DNA from 2 places in the Dryocola mayonis genome. Region 1 is predicted to be linked to the other one. Evidence: predicted binding sites of a transcription regulator. Region 1 holds the regulator's gene; the other holds the start of a gene.
The links. Region 1 encodes LexA, which represses DNA repair genes until DNA is damaged. Its sites were predicted from a motif close to TNCTGTATGTACATACAGNA; they were not measured.
Positions count from the first base shown of each region.

Region 1 (3,713 bases):
CTAACTATGACTTTCCGCCTGGAACCATGTGTCGTGTCGCCAGTGGCGGCGCCAGATCCAGCCGAGGGCCAGCCCGCGCAGGGCAAGAAACACCGCTACCGCAAGCCACAGGCCGTGATTGCCAAGAGACGGCACGCTCAGCAGCGTCAGGCCGAAGCCCGCTGCGGCAACGACCATGCTGTTACGCATCTGGGCGCCGCGAGTGGCGCCGATAAACATGCCGTCAAGCAAATAGCACCACACGCCCACCACCGGCAGGACAATCTGCCAGCCTAAATAGCGGTCCGCCTGCTGCCGCAGCTCCGGCAGCGAGGTCAGCATGGCGACGATGTTTTCGCCAAACAGCGCATACGCCACCGCAAAGCCCAGCGCGACCAGCCCGGCCTGGCGGCAGGCCGCCCGCCAGACGTCCAGCAGCTGGCTGCCGTTACGGGCGCCGTAAGCCTGGCCCGAATGCGCCTCAACGGCATAGGCAAAGCCATCCAGCGCATAGGCGGTGAAGGTCAGCAGCGTCATTAAGACGGCGTTAACCGCCACCACTTCGCTGCCCAAACGAGCGCCGAAAATCGTCACCGAGGCAAAGCAGAGCTGCAGCAGCAGCGAACGCAGCATAATGTCTCTGTTTAACGCCAGCAGGCGGCGGATATTCCCGCGCCAGGCGTTTTTCAGCATGGCGAAGTCGATTCCCCGCATGACCAGAACTTTCTTCACCATCATTAAGCCGATGATAAAGGTAGCGTACTCCGCAATCGCCGTTGCCAGCGCGGCGCCCTGCACGTTCATATGCAGGCCCATAACCAGCCACAGATCGAGCAAAATATTCAGCACGTTGCCGACGATCAGCAGGATGACGGGGGCGCGCGCATACTGCACGCCAAGCAGCCAGCCGAGCAGCGCGAGGTTGGCCAGCGAGGCGGGCGCGCTCAGCCAGCGAATCTCAAGAAAACGCCTCGCCTGCGCAAGCACCTGCTCGTTTCCGCCAACGATATTTAGCGCAAGCGTAATCAGCGGGTAACGCAGCACGATAATGGCGATACCGGCAGCCAGCGCCATCAGTAACGGCTGTACCAGAGCACGGGCCAGCGCCGCGGGGTTATTCGCCCCAAAAGCCTGAGCCGTTAAGCCCGTCGTGCTCATGCGTAAAAACAGAAGCAGCATAAAGAGAAAGCTGGTGGCCGTTGCGCCAATCGCCACGCCGCCGAGATACACGGGGCTGTCCAGATGCCCAATAACCGCGGTATCCACCAGCCCGAGCAGGGGAACCGTAATATTGGAGAAGATCATGGGTAACGCGAGGCGCCAGAGCGCTTTATCCGTCGTCGAGAAGAAACGCATAGGGAAATCCGGGACGAGAAAAGAAAGAGGGATAATACGGTGATGCGCGGCAAACGCGCATCACAAAATGCGGGGACGCTAAGCTAAAGCGGTATTAAAGCCAGTCGCCGTTGCGGATAACGCCGACGGCCAGTCCTTCAATACTGAAATTCTGTTCGCGCAGATCGACGACGATAGGGTCGAACTCGCTGTTTTCCGGCAGCAGCTGCACGGTGTTGCCCTGCTGCTTCAGACGTTTTACGGTGACCTCGTCATCAATGCGCGCCACCACGACCTGGCCGTTACGCACGTCCTGGGTTTTATGCACCGCCAGCAGATCGCCATCCAGAATACCGATATCTTTCATGGACATGCCGCTGACGCGCAGCAGGAAGTCCGCGTTCGGTTTAAACAGCGACGGGTCAACCTGATAATGGCCTTCGATATGCTGCTGCGCCAGCAGCGGCTCGCCGGCGGCTACGCGGCCCACCAGCGGAATACCGGTTTCTTCTTCAACCAGAAGACGAATGCCGCGGGACGCGCCGGAAACAATCTCGATAACGCCTTTACGGGCCAGCGCCTTGAGATGCTCTTCCGCAGCGTTGGGAGAACGGAACCCCAGACGTTGAGCAATCTCGGCACGCGTCGGCGGCATGCCGGTCTGGCTGATGTGATCCCGAATAAGATCAAACACCTCTTGCTGTCTGGTAGTTAAAGCTTTCATTCCGCCCCCTGGGTGTTTATACAGTTATGCTGTGAGTATATACAGTCAAAGGTGAATTTGAAACCACAAATTGAGCAAAAAACCAGGGACTTATCATAATCCGGAATGGCTCTCGCAAATTAGCGCAAATGTGGCCACAGCAGCGTGCCCCAGGTGGCTACGGCAAGGATAATGGCGATCAGCACGGCGGCCGAGCCCATATCCTTCGCGCGGCCTGAAAGCTCGTGGTAATCCGTACCGACGCGGTCAACCAAAGCTTCGATGGCGCTGTTAAGAATTTCGACAATCATGACCAGCACCACGGAGCCGATAAGCAGAATGCGGGTGATGGCGTCAACGTCCAGCCCGCAGGCGACGGCGATGGCGATAACCGCGGCAACGCCTTCCTGGCGGAAGGCGGCTTCGTTAATCCAGGCGGCGCGCAGCCCTTTCCAGGAGTAACCGGCGGCTTTGATAATACGTGTAAATCCAGCGGTGTTATTCGCCATTTCGGGAAACCTTTTTAAAATAAAAGCGTCAATGCTTATCAGCACCCAGCAGCCTTCGCGTTTCTGCCAGCGATCGGGCAATCTGAAGGATGATGGGTAAAATCGCAACGCCACAGAAATCTTATGCAGTTTCTGATATTCTTGCGGCGAATTTGCATTATTAACCTGAGGCTTTACATCGTTTATGTCAGGCTGGCCAAGAATTTACTACAAATTACTTAATTTACCATTAGGCGTTCTGGTAAAGAGCAAGTCCATACCGGCAGATCCGCAGGCCGAGCTGGGCCTGGATACCACACGCCCTATTATGTACGTTCTGCCTTATAACTCTAAGGCGGACCTGTTGACGCTGCGCGCGCAATGCCTTGCACACGATCTGCCCGACCCGCTCGAACCGCTGGAGATAGACGGGGCGATTTTGCCGCGCTATGTCTTTATCCACAGCGGCCCGCGGGTCTTCACTTATTACACGCCGAAAGAAGAGTCGATCAAACTCTTCCACGACTACCTCGACCTGCACCGCAGCAATCCAAACCTGGATGTGCAGATGGTGCCGGTTTCGGTGATGTTTGGCCGCTCTCCGGGACGCGAAAAAGGCGACATCAACCCGCCGCTGCGTATGCTGAACGGCATACAGAAATTCTTCGCGGTTTCCTGGCTTGGCCGCGACAGCTTCGTGCGTTTTTCCGCGCCCGTCTCCTTGCGCAGAATGGCCACCGAACACGGCACCGACAAGCGCATCGCGCAGAAACTGGCCCGCGTGGCGCGTATGCACTTTGCCCGTCAGCGTTTAGCCACGATTGGCCCGCGTCTGCCGGTACGTCAGGATCTGTTTAACAAGCTTCTGGCCTCCAAGGCTATTGCCCGCGCCGTGGAAGACGAAGCGCGCAGCAAGAAAATCTCCCATGAAAAAGCCCAGCAGAACGCCGTTGCGCTAATGGAAGAGATTGCGGCGAACTTCTCTTACGAAGCTATTCGTCTGACGGATCGCGTGCTGGGGCTGACGTGGAACCGCCTGTATCAGGGCATCAACGTGCACAACGCCGAACGCGTGCGCCAGCTGGCTCACGACGGCCATGAAATCGTTTATGTGCCCTGCCACCGCAGCCATATGGACTACATGCTGCTGTCCTACGTGCTGTATCACCAGGGGCTGGTGCCGCCGCATATCGCCGCGGGCATTAACC
Region 1 covers NZ_CP150452.1:3,927,716-3,931,428, forward strand. The annotation lists gene dinF (MATE family efflux transporter DinF) at 1-1,335, opposite strand; gene lexA (transcriptional repressor LexA) at 1,430-2,038, opposite strand; gene WLO32_RS19020 (diacylglycerol kinase) at 2,158-2,526, opposite strand; gene plsB (glycerol-3-phosphate 1-O-acyltransferase PlsB) at 2,711-3,713, shown strand, end outside.

Region 2 (3,713 bases), 1.8 Mb from region 1:
GTATTCTTCGCCATAACGCTGCTGTTGCTGAGCGGAGAACTGGCGGGCCAGCTCCTGCTGCTGCATTTCGGCCGCGTTGTCGTCGGCATACTCATCGCCGTAGCTATCCTGTCGATGCCCTTCTTTGCGGGCCTGCTCTTCCGCCATGCGCTGCGACGGCAGCTTAATACCGTAGGAGGCCAGTTCACGGCGCGTAGGCACGCGCACGCGGTTCGGACGCGGCAGCTGCGGGCCGATACCTTCTTTTACCTGGGCGCGCGGCGCATCGCTTGCGATGCTGAATACAGGTGAAAACGCCGCGGTGGCCGCCGCGGCTTTTGCCGCTTCTTTAATGACGGGGGCCGCCGGAGCCACTTCCGAAGCCGGCATTTCAGGAGGCGTAGCCGGCGTTACCGCTGGCGCTGGCGGTATAACCGACGCGCGCTGCTGGTAAGGATCGGGCTTCGGCTCTTCCACCGGCTGATACCAGGCCGCAAGCTGTTCGCGTTCGCGGGCCCGCTGCGCTTCGACCTCTTCGAAATGATAAAGCGGCGGACGCGCGGGTTTTACTTCTTCAACGGGCGCCGGCTGGAATTCTGGCTCAGCGGCTGGCGCCGTCGGCTCTGACCAGCGGCTGGTCATTTCCTGCGGCACCTGCTGCGCTGCCGGACGCGGCGCGGTATAGCTTTCCGGAGCCGGAGCGATAACAGGCTCCGGCGTCACCGTGGTCGGCGCCGGCTCCCAGGCGATAGCGGCGCTGGTTTCGGTTTCTGGCGCGGGCGTATGCACCGGCGGCATGGGAGCCGCAGGCGTCACCGGCGCCGTATGTGCCTGATTCGCCATGGTGGCCGCGGCGGCCGCGGCTATCGGCTCAGCGATGGAATGGCCGTGCAGAAGCGGATCGTATTCTTCAGCCTCAGGCAGCGTCGCCTTGTTGCCTGAGAACAGCACATCGTTCGCATCGGTCGCGATGCCGCGCGCGCTGAACAGCACGTCGTCTTCGTCGTCGTCCATTCTTCTGCCGGAGAACAACGCGGCGTCGGTTTTGCGCGCATGAGGATTGGCGAATTTTTCTGAAAGGCGCTGCTTGCGGGCTAGCGCCCCGCGCAGAATGCGGGCGCGACGAGACTCACGTTTTTCCATTGCTGGCTCGTGCTCTTCGTCATGCTCCTCATAATGTTCGTCTTCGTAATCGTACTCTTCGTCCTGCCAGGTGTTGTCCCGGCGCGTACGATTGCTGGCAAAGGTCAGCACCGTCAGCACCGCGCTGCCGAGCTTTTCGGCGATACTGACCCACGACCAGCCGGTAAACAGCGTTAAGCCCGCAGCCCATACGCACAGCAGGGCGATAGTTCCGCCGCTGCTGTTTAGCAGCGGCATCATCGCGGTGCTCAGCAGGCTGCCGAGAACGCCGCCGGAAGCGAAGTACCAGATATCATCGGCGTTGATGGCGGCAAGGCCGCAGGAAGTCAGCACCATCGCCAGCACGCCAATCAGACGCAGGGAGACCGCGAAGTAATCAATGTAATCTTCGCTGCCGCGCTGGCGCCAGGTGAACCAACAGCCGCCGATGATGATAACCGGAATGGTGTAGGCTATGACGCCAAAAATGAAGAACAGGGTGTCGGCAAGCCACGCGCCGGGAGCGCCGCCCAAATTATGGATAGGTTCGTGCCACGCCGTCTGCGACCAGCTTGGATCGGAAGGATTAAAACTCAGTAAGGCGGCCATCAGATAGACGGCAAAAATGGCGACAAGAATCAGCAACGCCTCAAGTAACCGGCGCCCGCTGCTGAGTTTCCTCAATGTGACTTCTTTATCTTCGGTATATTCCTGGCTCAAGTAAGACTCTCCAGGTCCTTAAATATATGGAGAACAACAGCGCCGGGAGGTTCCCGGCACTGTTGCTGTATGGATTACCAGGAGTGTAACCAAAATACGCGGATTTTGCACCTGGCCCGTGTTAACGGGTCTTAATTACCAGACGATTACTCTGTTTGACCTCTTCCATAACTACATAGGTACGGGTGTCGTTCACACCCGGCAGTCGCAACAGGGTTTCGCCTAATAATTTGCGGTAGGCCGACATATCCGGCACGCGGGTTTTCAACAGGTAGTCGAAATCACCGGATACCAGATGACACTCCTGAATTTCTTCAAGTTTTTGCACAGCGGAGTTAAATTGCTCAAAAACATCCGGCGCGCCACGATTCAGAGTAATCTCAACAAAAACCAGAAGTGATGCATCCAGATAATGCGGATTCAACAGCGCTGTGTAGCCCTGAATAAAACCCTGTCGTTCCAGACGACGCACGCGCTCAAGGCACGGCGTCGGCGAAAGCCCAACACGCTTTGAAAGCTCGACGTTAGAAATTCGCCCATCCTTTTGCAGCTCGTTGAGAATATTACGATCGATGCGGTCGAGATCTTTGCCAGGGCGCTTTTTGCTATCTACCATTATTATTGTCTCTCTCTATTCCTTCCATCACCTGCCATAACCCAGGTTAACGTCACTGTTCCGGGTGTACGTGAGAAGACCGGTGCCGGGTGGCTGCTATCGACATCACGCATGGCGTCTGTCCACACCATGCGTAGATTTCAATCGCCCGGTAAATTTGCATCAGGTATGCGTGACGTTTCAGAACAATCACACCAAATGTTTTTTCTTCCTCGAATGTTTTCGCAAATGCTTAGGGGATTGTCAAAGCAAAACATCCATTTTTAGTGGAACGTGCCAGATATTGGGGGGACTTGACGATTATTCATCACTTTACCCCCGTGACTATCTCCCGCGCATGGTGCGTATTTATGCGCTTTTGCGGCATGTTCAGCGGTAATGATTGAGCCTGGCTATTACACATATCGTTAACACTATTCTCTAACATGGACGCTACACCTTTTTTTAACCCGCCAAATTCCCTACAATCCCCCGATTGTCAGCAAACGTTCAATGAGGAACTCATGAGCACGGCTAAACACAGTAAGTTGCTTATTCTGGGCTCCGGCCCTGCGGGCTACACCGCAGCGGTCTATGCTGCTCGCGCTAACCTGAAGCCGGTATTGATCACCGGCATGGAAAAAGGTGGTCAGCTCACGACCACTACCGAAGTGGAAAACTGGCCGGGCGACCCGCACGATTTAACGGGCCCGCTGTTGATGGAACGCATGCACGAGCACGCGGCGAAGTTCGAGACGGAAATTCTGTTCGACCATATCAGCAAGGTGGATCTGCTTAATCGCCCCTTCCGTCTGACCGGCGACAGCGGCGAGTACACCTGTGATGCGCTGATTATCGCCACCGGCGCCTCCGCTCGCTACCTTGGCCTGCCTTCTGAAGAAGCCTTTAAAGGGCGCGGCGTCTCCGCCTGCGCAACCTGCGATGGATTCTTCTACCGTAACCAGAAGGTCGCGGTCATCGGCGGCGGCAACACCGCCGTGGAAGAGGCGCTTTATCTGGCGAACATCGCCTCCGAAGTGCACCTCATCCACCGTCGCGACAGCTTCCGCGCGGAAAAAATCCTTATCAACCGTTTGATGGATAAAGTGGCCAACGGCAACATCGTGCTGCATACCAACAAAACGCTTGATGAAGTGACCGGCGATCAGATGGGCGTGAGCGGCCTGCGTCTGCGCGATACCCACAATACCGACCAGACTGAAGAGCTGGCGGTTGCGGGCCTGTTTGTCGCTATCGGACACAGCCCGAACACGGCTATTTTTGCCGATCAGCTGGA
Region 2 covers NZ_CP150452.1:1,484,849-1,488,561, reverse strand. The annotation lists gene WLO32_RS07230 (DNA translocase FtsK 4TM domain-containing protein) at 1-1,821, opposite strand, end outside; gene lrp (leucine-responsive transcriptional regulator Lrp) at 1,943-2,437, opposite strand; gene trxB (thioredoxin-disulfide reductase) at 2,941-3,713, shown strand, end outside.
Region 2: a site for LexA is predicted at 1,885-1,904, ahead of WLO32_RS07230 (DNA translocase FtsK 4TM domain-containing protein). Genes of this name have one in related genera too.